Regions from separate parts of the Saccharothrix xinjiangensis genome, predicted to be linked through region 3. Evidence: riboswitches for the same ligand, from Rfam matches in the RefSeq annotation. Region 3 holds a riboswitch; each other region holds the start of a gene.
The links. A riboswitch is a leader RNA that binds a small molecule or an ion and turns the genes downstream of it on or off. The one in region 3 is predicted to bind glycine.

Region 1 (7,624 bases), on a different contig from region 3:
GTGCGCGGTGTCGCGGAACACGAACGAGGTGGTCTGGTAGATCGGCGTCGCCCGGGCGCCGGTGGCGGGGTCGGGCGCGGCGCCGGAGTGGACCTGCTTGGTGTCGAACGACCAGGACATGCCGGGGGCTCCTGTCAGGCTGGGGTGGTGAAGAGGGCACGCCGAAGGGGGGACGGCGGTGCTGGAACGAGGTGGATCAGCCGAGGCGACAGGCCGTGCTGGTGACGCGCACGTGATCCACGTGCCGTCGCTTCACCAGCAGACTCATGGGGCTGAACGTAGCGGTGCGTGACCGCCCACGACAGGGCGTCCACGTCGTGGGAAGCCTAGGGTTCCCCGCATGCGCACCGCACTGATCGGCTACGGGCTCGGCGGAGCCGCGTTCCACGCACCGTTCCTCGACGCGACGCCCGGCCTGGAGCTGGCCGCCGTGGTCACCGGCAACGCCGGGCGGCGGGCCGAGGTGGCCGCCCGCTACCCCGGGGCGGAGCTGATCGCGTCGCCCGACGAGCTGTGGGCGCGGGCCGACGAGTTCGACCTGGCCGTGGTGACCACGCCCAACCGCTTCCACTCCGGGCACGCCCGCGCCGCGCTGGAGCACGGCCTGGGCGCGGTGGTCGACAAGCCGTTCGCGGCGACCGCGGCCGAGGCCCGCGGGCTGGTCGACCTGGCGGCGTCCCGCGGCCTGCTGCTCGCGCCGTTCCACAACCGGCGGTGGGACGGCGACTTCCGCACGGTGGCGCGGCTGGTCGGCGAGGGCGCGCTGGGCCGCGTGCACCGGTTCGAGTCGCGGTTCGAGCGGTGGCGGCCGGAGGTCAAGGACTCCTGGAAGGAGTCCGGCGACCCGGCCGACCTGGGCAGCGTCGTCTACGACCTGGGCACGCACCTGGTCGACCAGGCGATCGCCCTGTTCGGGCGGCCCACCGCCGTGTACGCCGAGGTGCGGACGCTGCGGGCGGGCGCGAAGGCGCACGACGACGCCTTCCTCGCGCTGACCCACACCACCGGCGCGGTGTCGCACCTGTGGACGTCGGCGCTGGCGGCCTCGCTCGGGCCCCGGTTCCGGGTGCTGGGCGACCGGTCGGCGTTCGTGAAGTCCGGCATGGACCCGCAGGAGGAGGCGCTGAAGGCGGGCGCGACGCCCGGCGGACCCGGCTGGGGCGAGGACGACCGGGAGCGCTGGGGCCTGCTGGGCGACGCGCCGGTGCGCACCGAGCCCGGCGCGTACCAGGACTTCTACGCGGCCGTCGCGGCCGGTCGGGCCCCGGTGCCCGGCGCGGACGCGGTGGCCGGGCTGGAGGTCGTGGAGGCGGCGTTCGAGTCGGCGCGGACGGGCGCGGTCGTCCGGCTCGCCGACTGACTCCCGGTCGTGGCGGTCCCCGGTCGTGGCGGTCTCGGGGCCGCGTGTTCCCGGCGCGACGAGGGCGCACTCACCTACTCGCAGGTAACGGGACTATCGGCCCGACTGGCGTGAACCTTGAGCGGAACCACACTTTTCGGTGAGATAACTGGAGGAGGCGGTGCGAGAGGCCCATCGTGGGCACATGGCACCACTTCCCGTCCTCGCGGCGATCGCCGCACTGGTACCCGGTTTCACCGTCCCGGAGTCGAACTTCATGCTCAGCTCGACGCGTGACGGCACCCTCCAGATCGTGAACCTCGTCTGCGAGCCGAACGGCGGCCTGCACCCCAGGGCGGACGAGACCTGCTCCATCCTGTCCGAAGTGGACGGTGACGTCGCCGGCCTGGTCCCCGGCGACGGGGCCTGCACGCTGGAGTACGCCCCCGTGCGGGTCAAGGCCATCGGCAAGTGGCGCGGCGAGAAGCGCACGTTCGAGGCGGAGTTCCCGAACGCCTGCGTGATGCGCTCGCACACGGGCCCGGTCTTCGACTTCTGACCACCGCAGTCCCCGCGACCACCGGCCCACACGCCCGGGAAGGGGGCCACGACACCGCCGCCGAAGTCGTGGCCCCCTCCTCGGGTTGACGAGGTCCTCGGACCTCTCGCCGTTGACGTTAGGGAGTCGGTCACACCAGCGTCAACGAAGTTCACATCGGTGAAACCGCGCCGGCGCGTCCCGTCCCCGCCGGGGATCACGCAGCGGCGGGTCGCCTGCTCCACCCGAGTGATCGGACCTCTCCCCCACCGGCGCACCGTCTCAGCAGGTCCGATCCATCCTCCGGCCCAGTCGCCCGGGGGATGACGATGGGTGACCTCCGGCTCTGCGCGGTCGGCGTTCCGGTGACGTTCCCGGCACTGGCCACCGGGCACGCGGTTGGTGTTCGGCCTGCGCGTCGGACTGGTCCGCACCGCGCCGGCGCGCCTGCTCGGCCCGCGGGTGGTGGTGGCGGTGTGCCGGCCGAGCGGTTGACGCTGGTCGCGGACCGCTGCCAACCTGGTCCGATGGGGGAAGCGGACGTGGCGCGGCGGGCGTGGGCGGCGCCGCTGCTGTTCTTCGGGGTGGCGACGCTGCTGGTGCTGCCGCTGTACCGGCCGGGCGGGTCGGGGCGGCGCGGCGGCGACGTCCTCTCGCAGGCGGTGAACCTCCCGGACCTGCGCCACCCGACCGCGGTCGGCCTCTACTGGGTGGCCGTGCTCCTGGTGGGCGCGTGGGTGGTGGCGCGGGGCCTCGGGTACGCGACACCCGCGGGCGCCTACCTGGCCGCGGCCGGTGTCGGCTGGGCGGCCCTGCCGGCGAGCACCGCCCTGCACGACCTGCCGCGCTGGTGGACGGGCACCGGCACGGGCGTGATCCTGCTGGCCGCGGCGGCCGCGCTGTGGCGGCGCGGGGTGCTGTACCCGACGCTGGTCGTGGCGCTGCTCGGCGCGGCCGTGCTCGTGGCGTCGCACCCGGCGGTCGGCCCGCTGATCGCCCTCGGCGTCGGCCTGTTCGCGCTGGCGGACGCGGTGCCCGACAACGCCCTGCGGACCACCGTGGCGGCGTTCGCGGTGGCGCTGTGCCTGTCGGCGGCGGCCGCGCCCGTCGAGGCCGGCTCGGCGTGGGCGCTGGCCGGCCCACTGGCGCTGCCGGGGCTGGTGCTGGTCCTGGGCGGGGCGGTCGGCCTGCGCAGGCCCGCGGTCCGGGTGGGATCTAGCCTTCGGGCATGAGCATCCACGACATCCCGGTCCACACCCTGTCCGGCGAGGCGTCCAGCCTGGGTTCGCTGGCCGGCAAGGCGCTGCTGGTGGTCAACGTCGCGTCGCGGTGCGGCCTGACGCCGCAGTACAAGGGCCTGGAGCGCCTGCACGAGAGGTACGCGGAGCGCGGTTTCTCGGTGGTCGGTTTCCCGTGCAACCAGTTCGCGGGCCAGGAGCCGGGCACGGCGGAGGAGATCGCCACGTTCTGCTCGACCACGTACGGGGTGACGTTCCCGCTGTTCGAGAAGGTCGACGTGAACGGCCCGGACCGGCACCCGGTGTACGAGGAGCTGACCGCCGTGCCGGACGGCTCCGGCGCGGCCGGTGACGTGCAGTGGAACTTCGAGAAGTTCGTGCTGTCCCCGACCGGTTCGGTGATCGCCCGCTTCCGCCCGACCACCGACCCGGAGGCGGACGAGGTGGTGGCGGCGGTCGAGTCGGCGCTGCCGCGCTAGTCGACGGAGCGGTGCGGCGCGGTGGAGGACGCGCGTCCGGCACGCCGGACGCGACCGAGGTTCAGATGCGGTCACTGGCGCGTTCGGCGACCAGCACCGCCGCTGCACCCGCCCCCGCCACCAGCAGCATCCCGACCGCCGCCTCGACCGCCCGCTGCCGCCCCGCCTCGTCGCCCCACAGCCACAGCATCACGCAGGCCGCGGCCAGCAACCCGACCGCCGGCCCGACGCACACCACGCCGCGCCGGTAGCTGCACCACCACGTGCAGCCCCCGGCGTACTCGTGGCGGCACAACCGCTGGCCACGCGCATCCCGCGGCAACTGGACGGCCTTCACCTCAGGTCCCGTCCGCACAGCTGGCAGCGGTCACGACCCGGCGCCGGGGACGGCACGTGCACGCCGCCCTCCCCGGCAGGACACGGCTCAACGCTCATCCCCCGAGTGTGACACCGACCTCCCGGGCACCCGTGGTGCGCCACTGCAACAGGCCACACCCGGCCCACGCGCCAACGCGGGGCCGGGTGTCACCGCGACCGTCAGCACTCGATCACGTTCACCGCCAGCCCGCCCCGGGCCGTCTCCTTGTACTTGTCCTTCATGTCCCGGCCGGTCTCCCGCATGGTCTTGATGACCTTGTCCAGCGACACGAAGTGCGACCCGTCCCCCCGCAGCGCCATCCGCGCCGCCGTGATCGCCTTGATCGACGCCAGCGCGTTCCGCTCGATGCACGGGATCTGCACCAGCCCGCCGATCGGGTCGCAGGTCAGCCCGAGGTTGTGCTCCATCGCGATCTCGGCCGCGTTCTCGACCTGCTCCGGCGTGCCGCCCAGCACCTCGGCCAGCCCGCCGGCCGCCATCGAGCAGGCCGAGCCCACCTCGCCCTGGCAGCCCACCTCGGCGCCCGAGATCGACGCGTTCTCCTTGAACAGCACGCCGATGGCGCCCGCGGTCAGCAGGAACCGCACCACGCCGTCGTCCGAGGCGCCCGGCACGAACCTCGCGTAGTAGTGCAGCACCGCGGGCACGATGCCGGCCGCCCCGTTGGTCGGGGCCGTCACCACCCGGCCGCCCGCGGCGTTCTCCTCGTTCACCGCCAGCGCGAACAGCGTCACCCAGTCCATCACCCGCAGGGGGTCGGTGGCGTAGTGCTCGGCCGCCAGCAGTTGCCGCATCTCCGCGGCCCGCCGCCGGACCTTCAAGCCCCCGGGGAGGACGCCGGTCTCGGTGCAGCCCCTCTCGACGCAGTCCTGCATGACCCGCCAGATGTGCAGCAGGCCGCCCCGGACCTCGGTCTCGTCGCGCCACGACAGCTCGTTGGCCAGCATCACCCCGCTGATCGGCAGCCCGGTCTCGCGGGTCCGCGCCAGCAGCTCGTCGCCGGACTTGAACGGGTGCGCCAGCGCCGTCCGGTCCGCCTTGATCCGGTCGGCGCCGGCGGCCGTCTCGTCGACCACGAAACCGCCGCCGACCGAGTAGTACACCGCCGAGTCGACGACCTCCGACCCGGCGTGAGCGGTGAAGCTCATGCCGTTGGGGTGCAGCGGCAGCGACTTGCGCCGGTGCATGACCAGGTCGTCGTCCTCGGTGAAGGCGATCTCCCGCGCACCGCCCAGCCGGAGCCTGCCGGACGCGCGGATCTCCGCGACCCGGGCCTCGGCCGCCGCCGGGTCGACCTCCTCCGGCCGGTGCCCCTCCAGCCCGAGGAGCACCGCCTTCGGGCTGCCGTGGCCGTGGCCGGTCGCGCCGAGCGAACCGAACAGCTCCACCCGCACCCGGTTCACGGACGCGAGCGCGGGCCGCAGCCTGGCCGCGAACATCGTCGCCGCGCGCATCGGGCCGACCGTGTGCGAGCTGGACGGGCCGATGCCGACGGAGAACAGGTCGAACACGCTGATGGCCACGATCAGGCCTCGGTCAGTTCCGCGTACTTCGCCGCGGTCAGCAGCCCGGTGGCCTCCTCGACCGCCACCTTGAACAGCCAGCCGCGCCCGTACGGGTCGTTGTTGATCAGCGACGGGTCGGTGACCACGGCCGGGTTGACCTCGACGACCTCGCCGGTGACCGGCGCGAACAGCTCGCTGACCGACTTGGTGGACTCCAGCTCGCCGCACACCTCGCCGGACGTCACGCGGGTGCCCGCCTTGGGCAGGTCGACGAACACGATGTCGCCCAGCGACTCGGCCGCGTACGAGGTGATGCCGATCGCCACGGGGTCCTGGGCGCCCGGCGCCCAGTCGACCCACTCGTGCTCGGGCGTGTACAGCAGCTTCTCCGGAAAGGTCACGACAGCGCTCCCTGGGTGGTGGTCCTGGTTCCCCCACTCTGTCCTGGGACCTGAGAGCTTCGCCGCACGAAGCTGCGGCTTGCACCGTGGGTGCGCGCTGTGGAGCACGCTTTCCAGAGTCGCCTCACCCGAGCGGTTCTCGCTGCCTGAGAGTGTGCGGGGTGCTTGCTCCTTCGGCGCCCCGGGACGGTGCCCGGGGTCTCTCCCGCGCGGGTTCCGGCGTCTCTGCGCGACGCCGCGGCCGATGTTCAGTTGACTTGCCCGCACGCTAGGTGGCGGGTGGGACGGGTGTCAACGCGCCGGTCGACTTGTCCTGCCGGCACAACCGGGCCCCCGGCCGTTCGTGCCGGGAGCACGATGACACCGCGAACCGGGTAACCGACCTTTGGTGCAACGACGGCCGAAGGAGCCCACCGTGCGGATCGCAGTTCCCCGCGAGATCAAGAACCACGAGTACCGCGTCGCGCTGACCCCGGCGGGCGCCCACGAGCTGACCACGCGCGGCCACGACGTCTACGTGGAGGCGGGCGCCGGGCTCGGTTCGGCCATCACGGACGAGGAGTACCTCGCCGCCGGCGCCAAGGTGCTGGCGAGCGCGGACGACGTGTGGACCGAGGGCGAGCTGGTGCTCAAGGTCAAGGAGCCGGTGGCCGAGGAGCACCCCCGGCTGCGCGAGGGCCAGGTCCTGTTCACCTACCTGCACCTGGCCGCCGACCGGCCGCTGACCGAGGCGCTGCTGGCGTCCCGCACCACCGCCATCGCCTACGAGACCGTGCAGAGCCCGAACGGCGCGCTGCCGCTGCTCGCCCCGATGTCCGAGGTCGCGGGCAGGCTCGCGCCGCAGGTGGGCGCGTTCGCGCTGATGAAGCCCTCCGGCGGCCGGGGCGTGCTGCCCGGCGGCGTGCCCGGCGTGCACCCGGCGCGCGTGGTCGTCATCGGCGGCGGCGTGGCGGGCCTGAACGCGGCCACCATCGCCGCGGGCATGGGCGCGGACGTCGAGATCCTGGACACCAACGTCGACCGGCTGCGGCACGTCGACGCCCTGTTCCAGGGCCGGCTGCGCACCGTCACGTCCACCCGGTACGCGGTCGAGCAGGCCGTGCGCGAGGCCGACCTGGTGATCGGCGCGGTGCTGGTGCCCGGCGCCAAGGCCCCGAAGCTGGTGTCCAACGAGCTGGTGGCGCAGATGAAGCCCGGCTCGGTGCTGGTGGACATCGCGATCGACCAGGGCGGCTGCTTCGCCGACTCGCGGCCCACCACGCACGCCGACCCGACCTACCAGGTCCACGACTCGGTCTTCTACTGCGTGGCCAACATGCCCGGCGCGGTGCCGCGCACGTCGACCTACGCGCTGACCAACGTGACCCTGCCGCACGCCGTGGCGCTGGCCGACCGGGGCTGGAGGGAGGCGCTGCGCGCGGACGCGTCGCTGGCCCTGGGCCTGAACGCGCACGAGGGCGCGCTGACCAACCGGCCGGTCGCCGAGGCCCACGACCTGGAGCACACCGCGGTCGAGATCTGATCCGGGAGCCCACGAGCTGATCCGGGAGAAGAGAGGGCCCCGCTCACCTACCGTGAGCGGGGCCCTCGACGTGAGAGGCGGCCCGCTCAACCAGCCTGGGGGTCACTGGGAGCGGGCCGCGCTGCCAATCCTAGCCGGAGTTCGGGGGCCCTGCCCAGCGGGCCCACCGGTCCGGCCCACACCACCCGCCACCTGAACCACGGTGCGTGCACGTGGTTCAAGC
Region 2 (7,624 bases), on a different contig from region 3:
CGCCGGTCGGTCGCCCGACCCCGTCGACCCGGCGCCGGCCGGTCCCGCCGCGATTTCCGTTCGGGCGGCGACGCGGCCCCGGGGTCGACCCGCCACTAGAGTCCCCGCCTGTGCCGCACGATCACGTCGAGCCCACGGACCGGCTGCTGACCATCCCGAACGCGCTCAGCGTCCTCCGGCTGCTCGGCGTGCCCCTGTTCCTGTACCTCCTGCTCGGCCCGCACGCCGACGGGTGGGCGGTGGTCGTCCTCATCGCCGCCGGGGTGTCGGACTGGCTGGACGGCAAGATCGCCCGCTGGCTCAACCAGACGAGCAAGCTCGGCGTCCTCCTCGACCCCGCCGCCGACCGCCTCTACATCCTGGCCACCCTGGTGGCGTTCGTCGTGCGCGAGATCATCCCCTGGTGGGTGGTCGTGGTCCTGGTCGGCAGGGAAGTGGTGGTCGGCCTCTGCCTGCCCGTGCTCCGGGCCCGCGGCTACGGCCCGTTCGAGGTCAACTACCTGGGCAAGGCCGCGACCTTCAACCTGCTCTACGCGTTCCCCATGCTCCTGCTCGCCCAGGGCGGCTCGACGGCCGCCCAGGCGCTCCGGCCGCTCGCCTACGCGTTCATGATCTGGGGCGGGGCCCTGTACCTGTGGTCGGGAGCCCTGTACGTCTACCAGTTCACCCTCGCGCTGCGCCGACGGCCGGGGGTCGCGCCGGCCTGAGCGGGACGTGGGAAGATCCGGCACCGAAGATCCACCGTCATGAAGGAGCGCACCGCGGTGATTCCCGAGGAGCTCAAGTACACCGAGGAACATGAGTGGGTGCTGCGCACGAGCGAGGACACCGTGCGCGTCGGCATCACCGACTACGCCCAGGAGCAGCTCGGCGACGTCGTGTTCGTCCAGCTCCCTGAGCTGGGCGAACAGGTCGGCGCCGGTCAGACCCTCGGTGAGGTCGAGTCCACCAAGAGCGTGTCGGACATCTACGCGCCGCTGGCGGGCGAGGTCGTCGCGCGGAACGACTCCCTGGACCAGCAGCCCGACCTGGTGAACTCCGACCCGTACGGTGAGGGGTGGATGGTGGAGCTCCGGCTCGACGACCCGGTCGCGGTGGACGACCTGCTCGACGCCGCCGCGTACCAGGAGCTGGCGGCACAGGGGTGACGTCGATCTTCCGGCGGCTCTTCGGTCGGTGGGGGAGCCGCTCCTCAGACAAGGCTTCGGGCACGATAGGTTCTAACGAACTCGACGGTTCCAGCAGCAGGAGGAGAGCTCAGGTGAGCACGAACGACGGGCCCGGCGTCCCGCCCGAGCAGTCCCCGGAGCGGACCTCCGTTTTCCGGGCCGACTTCCTCGCCGAGGTCGAGGGCGCCGAGGCGCCCGCCCAGGAGCCGGCGGTCGCCGGCGTCGACGCGCTGCCCGCCGGGTCGGCCCTGCTCGTGGTCAAGCGCGGTCCCAACGCGGGGTCGCGGTTCCTGCTTGACCGCGACACGACCAGCGCCGGCCGGCACCCCGACAGCGACATCTTCCTCGACGACGTGACGGTCTCGCGCCGGCACGCCGAGTTCCGCCGCGAGGGCGGCGAGTTCGTGGTGATCGACGTGGGCAGCCTCAACGGCACCTACGTCAACCGCGAGCCCGTCGACCAGGCAGTGCTGGCCAACGGCGACGAGGTGCAGATCGGGAAGTTCCGCCTGGTGTTCCTGACCGGTCCGGGCGCCGGGGGCCAGGGAGCCTGACGGTGGGGCTCCGGTGACGGCGGCCGGGCGGCCACGCGGGGGGTTGAGCATCGGGGCGGTGCTGTCCCAGCTCCGACCCGACTTCCCCGACGTCACCATCTCCAAGATCCGGTTCCTGGAATCGGAGGGGTTGGTCCGCCCGGCGCGCACGGCCTCGGGGTACCGGCAGTTCGCCCCGGCGGACGTCGAGCGCCTGCGGTACGTGCTGGCCGCGCAACGCGACAGGTACCTGCCGCTGAAGGTCATCAAGGAGCAGCTGGACGCGGTCGACCAGGGCGTGCGCGCCGTGGACCTCGGCCCGTCCCCCGGTCACCGGATCACCCGCGACGACCTGCTCGCGCGCGCGGGCATCGAGTCGGCCGAACTGGCCGACCTGGAGCAGCACGGCCTGGTCGCCGCGGGTCCGGGCGGGTTCTACGACCACGAGGCGGTGCAGATCGCCGCGACGGTCCGGGCGATGGCCGAGCACGGCGTCCAGGCCAGGCACCTGCGCCCGTTCCGGGCCGCCGCCGACCGGGAGGTCGCCCTGGTCGAGCAGGCCGCCGCGGCGGCGCACCGGGCGCGGGCCGACGAGGTCGCCCGCGACCTGGCGGCGCTCTCGGTAACCCTGCACACGCTGCTCGTCAAGGTCGGTCTGCGGGACGGCGCGGGCAAGCGCGTTTCGCCGAGGTGAACAAGTGTCCGCATCGTGATCCCGGACCTGACGGGCGGTTGCGCACAAGGCCCGCTTGGCGGGTAGCGTCGAAAGGGTACGTGGGGGATCCTCGTTCATACAGCGGGGACGCCAGGATTTCAGCGCGCTGAGGGAGGCGAGACCCGATGAGCGAGATGCGCGTCGTGGGTGTGCGGGTGGAACTGCCCGCCAACCAGCCGATCCTGTTGCTGCGCGAAACCGAGGGTGAGCGGTACCTGCCGATCTGGATCGGTTCAGTCGAGGCCACCGCGATCGCGCTGGAGCAGCAGGGCGTGCGACCCGCCCGGCCGCTGACCCACGACCTGCTCAAGGACGTCATCGGCGCCCTCGGCCGGCAGTTGGAGCAGGTGCGGATCACCGACCTGCAAGAGGGCACGTACTTCGCGGAGCTGGTGTTCGACGGCGACGTGCGGGTGTCCGCGCGCCCCAGCGACTCGGTGGCGCTGGCGCTGCGGATCGGCGTGCCGATCCACGCGGAGGAGTCCGTGCTGGCCGAGGCCGGGTTGATCATCCCGGACGAGCAGGAGGACGAGGTCGAGAAGTTCCGCGAGTTCCTCGACTCCGTGTCGCCGGAGGACTTCCGGGGCGCCGACACCTGAGTCGCCCACCAGGCCTGACGGGCCTGATGGGCCTGATGGGCCTGACGGGTTCACCAGGCCCGACATGCTTGAACAGGGGTCCCCTGCCCAGGGGACCCCTGTTTTGATTTTGCCGGTTCGCGCGTGGAGGCGGAAGAAACGGGGCGCGATCTGTGGACAACCGCGGCGGGCGGTAAGGCGGAACCTGGTCCGCGGACAGTGGTGGCAGGTGGCAGGTGGCGCGTGCGGACAGGCTCTGTGGACAACCGCGGTGAGCTGTCAGGGGCGCGCAGGGTCGATCGCCGCCAACCCCCCCGCCCCACTGGTCGGGCGAACCTCGACCGCCGCCCCCGCCGCGGGTCCGAGCCACCCCCCGGTCGGCCCGGACCCGGACCTCGTCAAACCACCGCCGCCCAGTCTCAACCCGCGGCGGGCGGGTAACACCTGCGAGAGGCTCGGCCACTGTTCCGAACCCCTCGCAGGCGTGTGCGGTGCGTTGTGGATCAACCCCGCGTGCCACCCCCCGGTGTCACACTTATGGATTACACAACGTCAGCAATTCTCTGCTAAACGATCACTAAACGTCACCCGAATGGCTTACAACGGCCGACTCTCTCAACCTCTACCTCAGGTTGAGGTCAGACACGTCCCGCGCGTCGCGTTGACCTGCCCCCTAGGCGGTCTTACCGTCGAGCTCAGGTGAATTGCCACGGTGTGATTCGAGCGCCGCGGCGGCTTCACGTTGGTCGCCGGTCGTCGTGACCGGACCGAGGGGAGGCAGGCGTGGTCGAGGAAGCGCCCATCATCCGGGCCGGTTCCGGCTCCGGCGAACAGGGCGAGCTGTTCCCGGACTCCTCGCTGCCGGACGAACTCGTGGGGTACCGCGGCCCGGCCGCGTGCCAGATCGCGGGCATCACCTACCGCCAGCTCGACTACTGGGCCCGCACCGACCTGGTCAGCCCGACCATAAGGAGCGCACACGGCTCCGGCAGCCAACGGCTGTACTCGTTCAAGGACATCCTCGTCCTGAAGGTCGTCAAGCGGCTCCTGGACACCGGCGTCTCGCTCCAGAACATCCGGGTCGCGGTCGACCACCTCCGCCGCCGCGGCGTGCAGGACCTGGCCCGCATCACGTTGTTCAGCGACGGCACCACGGTCTACGAGTGCACCTCGCCCGAGGAGGTCGTGGACCTGCTCCAGGGCGGCCAGGGCGTGTTCGGCATCGCGGTCAGCGGCGCCATGCGGGAGATCAGCGGCACCATCCACGAGTTCCCCGCCGAGCGCGCGGACGGCGCCGAGATCGTGCCGGCCCCGAACGACGAGCTGTCACGCCGTCGCCGCACCCGCGCCACCGGCTGAACCACCGGACGCCCGCGCCGCCGATCCCGGGCGCCGACACCGAACACCGATCCGGACCGGGCGCACGCCGAACCCGTGCACCGAATCGGAGCACGAACAGGTCCACCGACCACGGCGTGAACACGGCGTGCTACAGGCGGGTACCTCGGGGGTGCCCGCCGGAAAACCCGGTCAAACCCGGTTGTCCAGCCATTGAGATCCACGTCGCGCCCGCGGGACCGGCGCGTCCCCTGCCAGGTACGATTCGCGGGCAGTCGCTTTATCCCGCGCGGGAGAGTCCGAGTCCGCTCGGCGCCGAAGGAGCAAATCCTCCCCGGAACCTCTCAGGCGCAAGGACCGTGCGGGTGAGACGCCTCTGGAAAGCGGGTCGGGCAAGAAAAGACCCCGCCGACGGTGCAAACCCGGCCACCACCGGGTGAAGCTCTCAGGCGCCCGGCGACGGGCAGGAGACAGAGGGGGAGGGCAACGGCAGCAGTGTGCCCGTAGCCCCGGAGGCGACACCCATGACGCAGGACCGCATCCCCCTCGCCGCTCTTGAGCACGGCACCCCCTTCGCCGACCGGCACGTGGGCCCCCGGCCCGCCGAGCTGGCGCGCATCCTCGACGTGATCGGCGTCGGCTCCCTGGAGGAGCTGGCCCAGCGCGCCGTGCCCGAGGCGATCCGCGAGCGCGACCTGGTGCTGGACCTGCCCGCGCCCGCCACCGAGACCGAGGCCCTGGCCGAGCTGCGCGCCCTGGCGGCCCGCAACCGCCCGATGACCCAGATGATCGGCCTCGGCTACCACGGCACCACCACGCCGCCGGTGATCCGCCGCAACGTGCTGGAGAACCCCGCGTGGTACACCGCGTACACGCCCTACCAGCCGGAGATCTCCCAGGGCCGCCTGGAGGCCCTGCTGAACTTCCAGACCGTCGTCGGCGACCTGACCGGCCTGCCGCTGGCCAACGCCTCCATGCTGGACGAGTCCACCGCCGCCGCCGAGGCGATGACGCTGGTCCGCCGCGCGGGCCGGGCCAAGTCGAACAAGTTCGTGGTGGACGCGGACACGCTGCCGCAGACCCTCGCCGTCATCGAGACCCGCGCCGAGCCGCTGGGCATCGAGGTCGTCACCGCCGACCTGTCGCAGGGCCTGGAGGGCCTCGGCCTGGGCGGCGACTTCTTCGGCGTGCTGCTGTCCTACCCCGGCGCGTCCGGCGTGGTCCGCGACCACGCGTCGGTCGTCGAGGAGATCCACCGGGCCGGCGCGCAGGCCGTCGTGGCCGCCGACCTGCTGGCGCTGACCCTGCTGCGCCCGCCGGGCGAGATCGGCGCGGACGTGGTCGTCGGCACCACCCAGCGCTTCGGCGTGCCGATGGGCTTCGGCGGTCCCCACGCCGGCTACATGGCCGTCCGCCAGGGCCTGGAGCGGCAGCTGCCGGGCCGCCTCGTCGGCGTGTCCGTCGACGCCGACGGCAACCCGGCCTACCGGCTGGCGCTCCAGACCCGCGAGCAGCACATCCGCCGCGAGAAGGCGACCAGCAACATCTGCACCGCGCAGGTCCTGCTGGCCGTGGTCGCCTCCATGTACGCCGTCTACCACGGCCCCGAGGGCCTGAAGGCCATCGCGACCCGCGCCCACCGGATGGCGACGGTGCTGGCCGCGGGCCTGTGCGAGGCCGGCGTGGAGGTGGTGCACGGCGAGTTCTTCGACACCGTGCGCGCCCGCGTCGAGGGCCGGGCCGCCGAGGTCGTGGCCGCGGCGCGCGACCTGGGCGTGAACCTGTGGCGCGTGGACGACGACGTCGTGTCCATCGCCTGCGACGAGACGACCACGCGCGAGCACCTGGACCGGGTGTGGCAGGCGTTCGGCGTCACCGTGGCCGACGTGGACGGCCTGGACGCCGACACCGCCGACGGCATCCCCGCCGACCTGCGCCGCACCTCCGAGTACCTGACCCACCCGGTGTTCCACACCCACCGCTCGGAGACCGCGCTGCTGCGCTACCTGCGGTCCCTGTCGGACAAGGACGTGGCGCTGGACCGCAGCATGATCCCGCTGGGCTCGTGCACGATGAAGCTCAACGCCACGGCCGAGATGGAGCCCATCACCTGGCCGGAGTTCGCCGAGCTGCACCCGTTCGCGCCGGTCGAGGACGCCGCCGGGTACCTGGAGCTGATCGGCGACCTGGAGCGGTGGCTGGCCGAGGTCACCGGCTACGACGCCGTGTCGCTCCAGCCCAACGCGGGCAGCCAGGGCGAGTTCGCGGGCCTGCTGGCCATCCGCGCCTACCACCGCGCCAACGGCGACGCGGACCGCGACGTGTGCCTGATCCCCTCCAGCGCGCACGGCACCAACGCCGCGTCCGCGGTCATGGCGGGCATGCGGGTCGTGGTGGTCAAGTGCGACGACAAGGGCAACGTCGACCTGGGGCACCTGCGCGAGACGGTCGAGGCGCACCAGGACGACCTGGCCGCCATCATGATCACCTACCCGTCGACGCACGGCGTGTACGAGGACACCGTGCGCGAGGTGTGCGGGCTGGTGCACGAGGCCGGCGGCCAGGTGTACGTGGACGGCGCGAACCTCAACGCCCTGATCGGCCTGGCGCAGTACGGCAAGTTCGGCTCGGACGTGTCCCACCTGAACCTGCACAAGACGTTCTGCATCCCGCACGGCGGCGGCGGCCCGGGCGTCGGCCCGATCGGCGTGCGGGCGCACCTGGCGCCGTTCCTGCCCAACCACCCGCTCCAGCCGGCCGCCGGCCCCGCCACGGGCGTCGGCCCGATCAGCGCCGCGCCGTGGGGCTCGGCGTCGATCCTGCCGATCTCGTGGGCGTACGTGCGGATGATGGGCGCCGACGGCCTGCGCCGGGCGACCCTGACCGCGGTGGCCGCGGCGAACTACGTGGCACGGCGGCTGGACGAGCACTTCCCGGTGCTCTACACCGGCGAGGGCGGCTTCGTGGCCCACGAGTGCATCCTCGACCTGCGGCAGATCACCAAGGCGACCGGCGTGACCGTGGACGACGTGGCCAAGCGGCTGGCCGACTACGGGCTGCACGCGCCGACCATGTCGTTCCCGGTGGCGGGCACGCTGATGGTGGAGCCGACCGAGAGCGAGGACCTGGCCGAGATCGACCGGTTCATCGACGCCATGGTCGCGATCAAGCACGAGATCGACCGCGTCGGCGCGGGGGAGTGGCCGGCGGACGACAACCCGCTGCGCAACGCCCCGCACACGGCCGCCTGCGTCACGGCGGAGTGGGACCACCCGTACAGCCGCGAGGTGG
Region 3 (7,624 bases):
GAACCGCGCTTTCCCCTGCCCCGCGGTGTGCGCACCGCGTCGAAGATCAAGGCTTCGCTCATGCACCCCACGGTAGGGACCGCGGCGGCCCACGCCCATGACCGCGACAGGTGACTTATTAGCTCACCCCGTGCCCCGGAGGTGTGCTCCCTCACCCGGTCCGGTGCACCGGCTTGACAATTGCGCTCACGATCGACCGCCCGAGTGGCACGTCCCGGTCATGGCGGCCCCGCCCGGCCGGTGGCACCGTCGACACCATGCCAACTCGCCGTTCGCCGTGGATGACAGAGGACCTGGACCAGCTGCGCGAGCTGGCCCGCGCGTTCTTCGCCAAGGAGGCCGTCCCCCACCAGGAGCGCTGGGCCGCGCAGAAGCAGGTCGACCGGGAGTTCTGGACCAAGGCGGGCGGGCTGGGCCTGCTGTGCCTGTCGATCCCGGAGGAGTACGGCGGCGGTGGCGGCACCTTCGCGCACGAGGCGGTGCTGCTGGAGGAGCAGGCGCGGGCCGGCGACAGCTCGTGGGGCAACAGCGTGCACAGCGGGATCGTCGCCCACTACGTCCTCGCCTACGGCACCGAGGAGCAGAAGCGCCGCTGGCTGCCCCGGCTCGCGTCCGGCGAGCTCGTGGGCGCGATCGCCATGTCCGAGCCCGGCGGCGGGTCCGACCTCCAGAACATCAAGACGCGGGCGCTGCGGCGCGGCGACGAGTACGTGCTCACCGGCTCCAAGACCTTCATCACCAACGGCGTGCAGGCCGACCTGGTCGTCGTGGTCGCCAAGACCGACCCCGCGCAGGGCGCCACGGGCATCTCGCTGCTGGTCGTGGAGACCGCGGACGCGCCCGGTTTCCGCCGGGGCCGCGTGCTCGACAAGGTCGGCATGAAGGGGCAGGACACCGCCGAGCTGTTCTTCGACGACGTCCGCGTGCCCGCCGCGAACCTGCTGGGCACCGGCGAGGGCCAGGGGTTCATCCAGCTCATGCAGCAGCTGCCCCAGGAGCGGCTGATCATCGCCGTGGCGTCCATCGCGGGCATCGAGGCGGCGGTGGACCTGACCCTGTCCTACGTCAAGGAGCGGACGGCGTTCGGGCGGGAGCTGATCAAGTTCCAGAACACCCGGTTCACGCTGGCCGAGTGCGCCACCGAGGCGCGCGTGACCAGGGCGTTCGTCGACGAGTGCGTCACCGAGCACCTGGTCGGGCGGCTGGACGTGCCCACGGCGGCGATGGCCAAGTGGTGGGCGACCGAGCGCCTGTGCCACGTGGTCGACGAGTGCGTCCAGCTCTTCGGCGGCTACGGCTACATGACCGAGTACCCCATCGCGCGCGCGTGGGCGGACGCGCGCGTGCAGAAGATCTACGGCGGCACGAACGAGATCATGAAGGAAATCATCGCGAGGTCCCTCTAGATGGCCGGGCCGCTGGAGGGGCTGGAGGTCGTCGAGCTGGCCGGGCTGGCGCCCGCCCCGTTCGGCTGCATGGTGCTCGCGGACCTGGGCGCGTCCGTGACCAGGGTCGACCGCGTCGGCGGCGGCGCGGAGGTGCCGGTCGGCGTGCTCGGCCGCGGCCGCCGGTCGATCGGCGTGGACATCCGCCGCCCGGAGGGCGTCGACCTGGTGCTCCGGCTGGTCGCGCGGTCGGACGTGCTGGTCGAGGGCTTCCGGCCCGGCGTGACGGAGCGCCTGGGCATCGGCCCCGCGCAGTGCCTGGCCCGCAACCCGCGCCTGGTCTACGGGCGGATGACCGGGTGGGGGCAGACCGGTCCGCTGGCCGACCGGGCGGGGCACGACATCAACTACATCGCGGTGGCCGGCGCGCTGGAGCCGATCGGCCGGGCCGGCGCGCCGCCGACCGTGCCGCTGAACGTCGTCGGCGACTTCGGCGGCGGCGGGCTGCTGCTGGCGCTCGGGCTGCTGGCCGCCCTGTACGAGCGGGACCGGTCCGGGCGGGGCCAGGTCGTGGACGCGGCGATGGTCGACGGCGCGGCGCTGCTGACCACGTTCCTGCACGGCATGTCGGCGGCGGGTGCGTGGCCGGGCGGCCGCGGCGAGAACCTGCTGGACGGCGGCGCGCCGTTCTACGACGTGTACGAGGCGGCGGACGGCAAGTACGTCAGCGTCGGCGCGCTGGAGGAGAAGTTCTACGCCGAGCTGCTGACCGTGCTCGGGTTGGCGGGGGAGGACGTGCCGAGCAGGCACGACCCCGCGAACTGGCCCGAGCTGAGGTCCCGGATCGCGGCGGCGGTGGCCACGCGGACGCGGGACGAGTGGGCGGCGCTGGCGGGTGGCGCGGACGCGTGCCTGGCGCCGGTGCTGGCCCCCGGCGAGGCCCCGGGGCACGCGCACAACGCGGAGCGCGGGGCGTTCGTGGAGGTGGGCGGCACGACCCAGCCGGCGCCCGCGCCGCGGTTCGACCGGACCCCGGCGGCCGTGCCCGCCCCGCCGCCCGCGGTGGGCGAGCACACGGCGGAGGTGCTGGCGGAGCTGGGGCTGGCGGCGGACGAGGTGGCGGAGCTGCGGCGCGCCGGCGTGGTCGGCTGAGCGCCGGTCGACTCCTCGGGCCGGGCGTTCGACTCGCGGGACTCGACCGTTCGACTGGTCGCGACCCACCTTCGGCGCCCGCCGTTCGACGCTGCGGGACCGCTCATTCGACCGGTCGGCCCGGGAGTTCACCCTCCGGGGTGTTCCGCTCGATCACCGGGTCTCCCGGTCGGTCTCCGGCGCGTTCCGGTCGATCCGGCTGTTCCGGTTCATCCGGTGATCGTGAATGGGCGCGAAAAATCACCTGAAGAGGTGGTGAAAAATATCGGCGGCCGACATCGGGCTTTGTCACGCTAGGTGCGCGACCCGCCGCAAACAGGTGAGGAGCAGTACGGACGTGATGGTGTCGCTCAACTCCGGTGTTCGTGCCATGGGGGGTGGGCGAGTGCCCGTATCTAGGTGATCGGCGGGACCGCAGGTGCCCTTGATAGTCCGTTCGGGTGACACCGGGCGGGGTCGATGTGCGTCTGCGTGGTTGTCCACGCCACCGCCTGGGGGATCACAGGGGGTTTGGCGTTCGTCATCCGGGTGAATGAGGGAGCATGTCGGGTGACGCGGCGGGCACGCGCCCGCCTGCCCCTGCCCCGTGATGCGGACGGAGACCGATCAGTGAACGTCAAGAAGGTGGTGACGCTGGCGGCGGTCGCGCTGGTGCTGTTCCTCCTGATCACCCAGCCGAACGAGTCGGCCGAAGCGGTGCGCACGGCGCTCGGGTGGCTTGAGCAGGGCGCTCAGTCGATCATCACCTTCGTCCGCAGCCTCTTCGCGTAGCGGCCCGCCGAACTCCGCTCAGTGCGGTCACCAGCAGTGACATCGGGCTTCCATCGTTGGACCGTACGGGTGGAATGAGGGCTATAACGCGCTGGTAACAGGGTTTTTGACAAACCGGGGTCTAGCGGTTGTCGGTACCCGCTAATACGGTGCGCTGCATTGGCTGATCTTCGACCGATGAGGAGGCAGAATGGTCGAGGACTCCGGAGTCGACGAGCTGCTGCGGCAGTGGGCGGCTGAGCGCTCGGACGACGCGGAGCTGCAAGAGGTGAACCGGATCAAGGACGCGTGGCTCGCGGAAGCCCCGCCGTCCCCCGGCATCCCCGTGCAGCGGGCGAGTGGTGGTCCCCGTGGCCTGGTGCGGGTCGAGTCCGCTGACCCCGCCTACGTGGCGGCGATGCGGAAGCGGGCGCCCGAGGTGCCCGAGGCCCTGCTCGCGGCCGCCGCCAGCTACTGGCAGCTGGTGGGCGACCTGTCCGAGGCGGAGCAGTGGTGGGACGCGGGCATCAGCCCGCTGGACCAGCGCGCTCTGGACTACCGGGCGGCCGGGCTCACGCCCGCCGACCTCGGTCGTCGGCTCGGACCGATGACGGTGCTCCAGCACCTGCGTCGAGGCAGTGCGGCGGCCTGGTGCGTGGCCAGGTTGCAGAGGCAACGCCGGGACGGCGTGGCCTAGTCCGGAACGAGAGGGGCGGGCTCCTGTGGTCGGGAGCCCAAGCCCGAGGGGTGGGCTCCTGCGGGAGGAGCCCTCGCCCAACACGGGTCCCGAGCGCACCGCCGTGACCGGCACGCCGCCGTGACCGGCAGGGATGCCGCGACCGACAGAGGCGCACGGAAGAGGCGCACGGACCCGCACCGAGCCGAACCGGGTGAACCGGGTGAACTCGGCAAACCCGACCGTTCGACCTGCTCGGCACGCGAAGTACCCTGGAGTTCGTGCCGGGCCTCATCACCCCCAAGCGGACCGCCATCGCGCTGGTCTGCCTGCTCTCCCTCATCGTGTGCTGCGGCCTCGCCTACTGGCAGTGGGCGCGGTTCTCCGAGGCGGGCGGCACGTTCCAGAACCTCGGTTACGTCTTCCAGTGGCCCCTGTTCGGCCTCTTCCCCGCCTTCATGGTGTGGCGCATCCGCAAGCTGGACGCCCAGCGCAAGGCGGAGGCCGCCAACCCGGCCGAGGAGCCGGTGGGCGACCCGGCCGGCCGGGTCGTTACGGTTGAGCCCGTCAGGAGAGCGCACGACGACGAGGACGACGAGCTGGCGGCCTACAACCGCATGCTCGCCGAGTTGCACGCGCGGGACCAGCGGTGAAGCGAAGGTAGGGCGATGAACGGCGCGTTGACCAGGTTCCGGTTCATGGCTTACGTGGTCGGTGTCGGCCTGCTGCTGCTCGTGGCCGCCATGTTCGCCAAGTACGTGGGCGACAGCGAGACCATGATGCGGATCGTCGGCCCGGTGCACGGCTTCCTCTACGCGATCTACCTGGTGCTGACCGTCGACCTGGCGCTCAAGGCCCGCTGGTCGATCAAGGCCACGGCCCTGGTGCTGCTCGCCGGCACGATCCCGTTCGTGTCGTTCTACGCCGAGCGCAGGGTCGTGGAGAGCCTCCGGACCGGCAAGGCCCTGTGACCAGGGTTGACCGGGCCGCCGGGCCCGCCTAGCGTCTGGCGGTACCAACTGAACACGGCCGTCGACGTCGCGCGGGAGAGTCCCCAGGTGAGCTGGGGCGCCGAAGGAGCAACCCCTCCCCGGAATCTCTCAGGCACAGCTACCGCCGATGAAGGCAACTCTGGAAAGCAGGCGCCCGGTGCGCCTCGCCCACGGTGCAAGCCGCTCACCAGCGGCGAAGCTCTCAGGCTCATGACAGAGGGGGAGGCTCACTCAGACGAGGAGTCTCCGATGGACCGTGTCATCTCCCACACGTGCCCGCCGACCCGACCGGTCGGCGCTACCGGCATGTCCGCACCCCCGGAGGACCGCGCCTGATGGAAAGCCGCCGCACGCCCCTGCACGCCGAGCACGAGGCGCTGGGCGCCATGTTCACCGACTTCGCGGGCTGGCGGATGCCGCTGCGCTACGACAGCGAGCTGGCCGAGCACCGCGCGGTGCGGACGTCGGCGGGCCTGTTCGACCTGACCCACATGGGTGAGATCGTGCTCACCGGGCCGGAGGCGGGCGCCGCGCTGGACCGCGCCCTGGTCGGGCACGCCTCCGCGATCGGCGTCGGCCGCGCCCGCTACACCATGATCTGCGAGGCCGACGGCGGCGTGGTCGACGACCTGATCGTCTACCGGCTGGGTGACCAGGAGTACCTGGTCGTGGCGAACGCCTCCAACGCGGCCGTGGTGCACGAGGCGCTGGTGGCGCGGGCCGAGGGCTTCGACACCACCGTCGAGGACCGCTCGACCGACTACGCGCTGCTCGCCGTCCAGGGCCCGAGCTCCACGGCGATCCTCGAAGGCCTCACGCCCACCGACCTGTCGACGGTCAAGTACTACGCCTCCTACCCGACCGAGGTGGCGGGCAAGCCCGTGCTGCTGGCCCGCACCGGCTACACCGGCGAGGACGGCTTCGAGCTGTTCACCGCACCGGCCGACGCGCCCCACGTGTGGCGGGCGCTGCTGGAGGCCGGCGCGCCGCACGACCTGAAGCCCGCCGGCCTCGGCTGCCGCGACACGCTGCGCCTGGAGGCGGGCATGCCGCTGTACGGCAACGAGCTGGGCCGCGAGCGCACGCCGTTCCACGCGAACCTGGGCCGGGTGGTCAAGCTCGACAAGCCGGGCGACTTCGTCGGCCGCGACGCGCTGGCCGCCGTCGCCGAGCGGGGCGTGGACACCACCCTGGTCGGCCTGAAGACCACCTCGCGCCGCGCGCCGCGGCACGGGTACCCGGTGCTGGACGCGGCGGGCGACCCGATCGGCGAGGTCACCAGCGGCGCCCTGTCGCCGACGCTGGGCTACTCGGTGGCCATGGCCTACGTGGCCGTCGACCACACCCGGCCGGGCACGTCGCTGTTCGTCGACGTCCGGGGCAAGCACGAGCCGGTGGAAGTCGTCGCCCTGCCGTTCTACAAGCGAACCAGCTGACCCCAGGAGAGAGATCCACATGTCCGAGCACTTCAACACCTCCCTCGCGGAGTTCGACCCGGAGGTCGCGAACGCGGTCGCCGCCGAGCTGCACCGGCAGCAGAGCACGCTGGAGATGATCGCCTCCGAGAACTTCACGCCGGTGTCGGTGCTCCAGGCGCAGGGCTCGGTGCTGACCAACAAGTACGCCGAGGGCTACCCGGGCCGCCGCTACTACGGCGGCTGCGAGAACGTCGACGTGATCGAGCGGCTGGCCATCGAGCGGGTCAAGGCGCTGTTCGGCGCGGGCTTCGCCAACGTGCAGCCGCACTCGGGCGCGCAGGCCAACGCGTGCGCCATGTTCGCCCTGCTCCAGCCCGGCGACACGATCCTGGGCCTGGACCTGGCGCACGGCGGCCACCTGACGCACGGCATGAGGATCAACTTCTCCGGCAAGCTCTACAACGTGGTGCCCTACCACGTGTCGGACACCGACGGCCGGGTCGACATGGCCGAGGTCGAGCGGCTCGCCCAGGAGCACCGGCCCAAGCTCATCGTGGCCGGCTGGTCGGCCTACCCGCGCCAGCTGGACTTCGCCGAGTTCCGCCGCATCGCCGACTCGGTCGAGGCCTACCTGATGGTGGACATGGCGCACTTCGCCGGCCTGGTGGCGGCGGACCTGCACCCCAGCCCGGTGCCGCACGCGCACGTGGTGACCACCACCACGCACAAGACGCTGGGCGGCCCGCGCGGCGGGGTCATCCTGACCAACGAGCCGGACCTGGCCAAGAAGATCAACTCGGCGGTGTTCCCCGGCCAGCAGGGCGGCCCGCTGGAACACGTGATCGCGGGCAAGGCGGTGGCCTTCAAGCACGCCGCGTCCCCGGAGTTCGCCGACCGCCAGCGCCGCACGGTCGAGGGCGCCAAGATCCTCGCCGACCGCCTGTCACAGCCCGACGCGACCGCCGCAGGCGTGAAGGTCCTCACCGGCGGCACCGACGTCCACCTCGTGCTGGTCGACCTGGTGGCGTCCGAACTGGACGGCAAGCAGGCCGAGGACCGCCTGCACGAGGTCGGCATCACGGTCAACCGCAACGCGGTGCCGAACGACCCCCGCCCCCCGATGGTCACCTCCGGCCTGCGCATCGGCACCCCGGCCCTGGCCACGCGAGGCTTCGGCGCAGCGGACTTCACCGAGGTGGCCGACATCATCGCAGCCGCCCTCCAGCCGTCACCGGACCTGGCGGAACTGCG

Region 1: it holds a riboswitch for glycine, as region 3 does, so the genes downstream of both, gcvH (glycine cleavage system protein GcvH) here and gcvT (glycine cleavage system aminomethyltransferase GcvT) in region 3, are expected to answer to the same signal.
Region 2: it holds a riboswitch for glycine, as region 3 does, so the genes downstream of both, gcvP (aminomethyl-transferring glycine dehydrogenase) here and gcvT (glycine cleavage system aminomethyltransferase GcvT) in region 3, are expected to answer to the same signal.

What each region holds. Positions count from the first base shown of each region.
Region 1 covers NZ_BAAAKE010000021.1:79,193-86,816, reverse strand. Annotated here, with positions in the region: gene ABD223_RS31155 (bifunctional o-acetylhomoserine/o-acetylserine sulfhydrylase) at 1-120, opposite strand, end outside; gene ABD223_RS31150 (Gfo/Idh/MocA family oxidoreductase) at 341-1,360, shown strand; gene ABD223_RS31145 (SSI family serine proteinase inhibitor) at 1,545-1,898, shown strand; gene ABD223_RS31140 (hypothetical protein) at 2,405-3,109, shown strand; gene ABD223_RS31135 (glutathione peroxidase) at 3,106-3,594, shown strand; gene ABD223_RS31130 (hypothetical protein) at 3,656-3,931, opposite strand; gene ABD223_RS31125 (L-serine ammonia-lyase) at 4,132-5,496, opposite strand; gene gcvH (glycine cleavage system protein GcvH) at 5,499-5,879, opposite strand; glycine riboswitch at 6,003-6,097, opposite strand; gene ald (alanine dehydrogenase) at 6,295-7,401, shown strand.
Region 2 covers NZ_BAAAKE010000023.1:97,393-105,016, forward strand. Annotated here, with positions in the region: gene clsA (cardiolipin synthase ClsA) at 111-707, shown strand; gene gcvH (glycine cleavage system protein GcvH) at 747-1,148, shown strand; gene garA (glycogen accumulation regulator GarA) at 1,262-1,723, shown strand; gene ftsR (transcriptional regulator FtsR) at 1,737-2,396, shown strand; gene ABD223_RS32735 (bifunctional nuclease family protein) at 2,543-3,016, shown strand; gene ABD223_RS32740 (MerR family transcriptional regulator) at 3,779-4,354, shown strand; glycine riboswitch at 4,614-4,703, shown strand; gene gcvP (aminomethyl-transferring glycine dehydrogenase) at 4,858-7,624, shown strand, end outside.
Region 3 covers NZ_BAAAKE010000002.1:144,553-152,176, reverse strand. Annotated here, with positions in the region: gene ABD223_RS06025 (acetyl-CoA C-acetyltransferase) at 1-62, opposite strand, end outside; gene ABD223_RS06020 (acyl-CoA dehydrogenase family protein) at 258-1,406, shown strand; gene ABD223_RS06015 (CaiB/BaiF CoA transferase family protein) at 1,407-2,537, shown strand; gene ABD223_RS06010 (hypothetical protein) at 3,147-3,308, shown strand; gene ABD223_RS06005 (helix-turn-helix transcriptional regulator) at 3,499-3,984, shown strand; gene ABD223_RS06000 (hypothetical protein) at 4,245-4,616, shown strand; gene ABD223_RS05995 (DUF3817 domain-containing protein) at 4,632-4,934, shown strand; glycine riboswitch at 4,997-5,088, shown strand; glycine riboswitch at 5,090-5,179, shown strand; gene gcvT (glycine cleavage system aminomethyltransferase GcvT) at 5,291-6,391, shown strand; gene glyA (serine hydroxymethyltransferase) at 6,411-7,624, shown strand, end outside.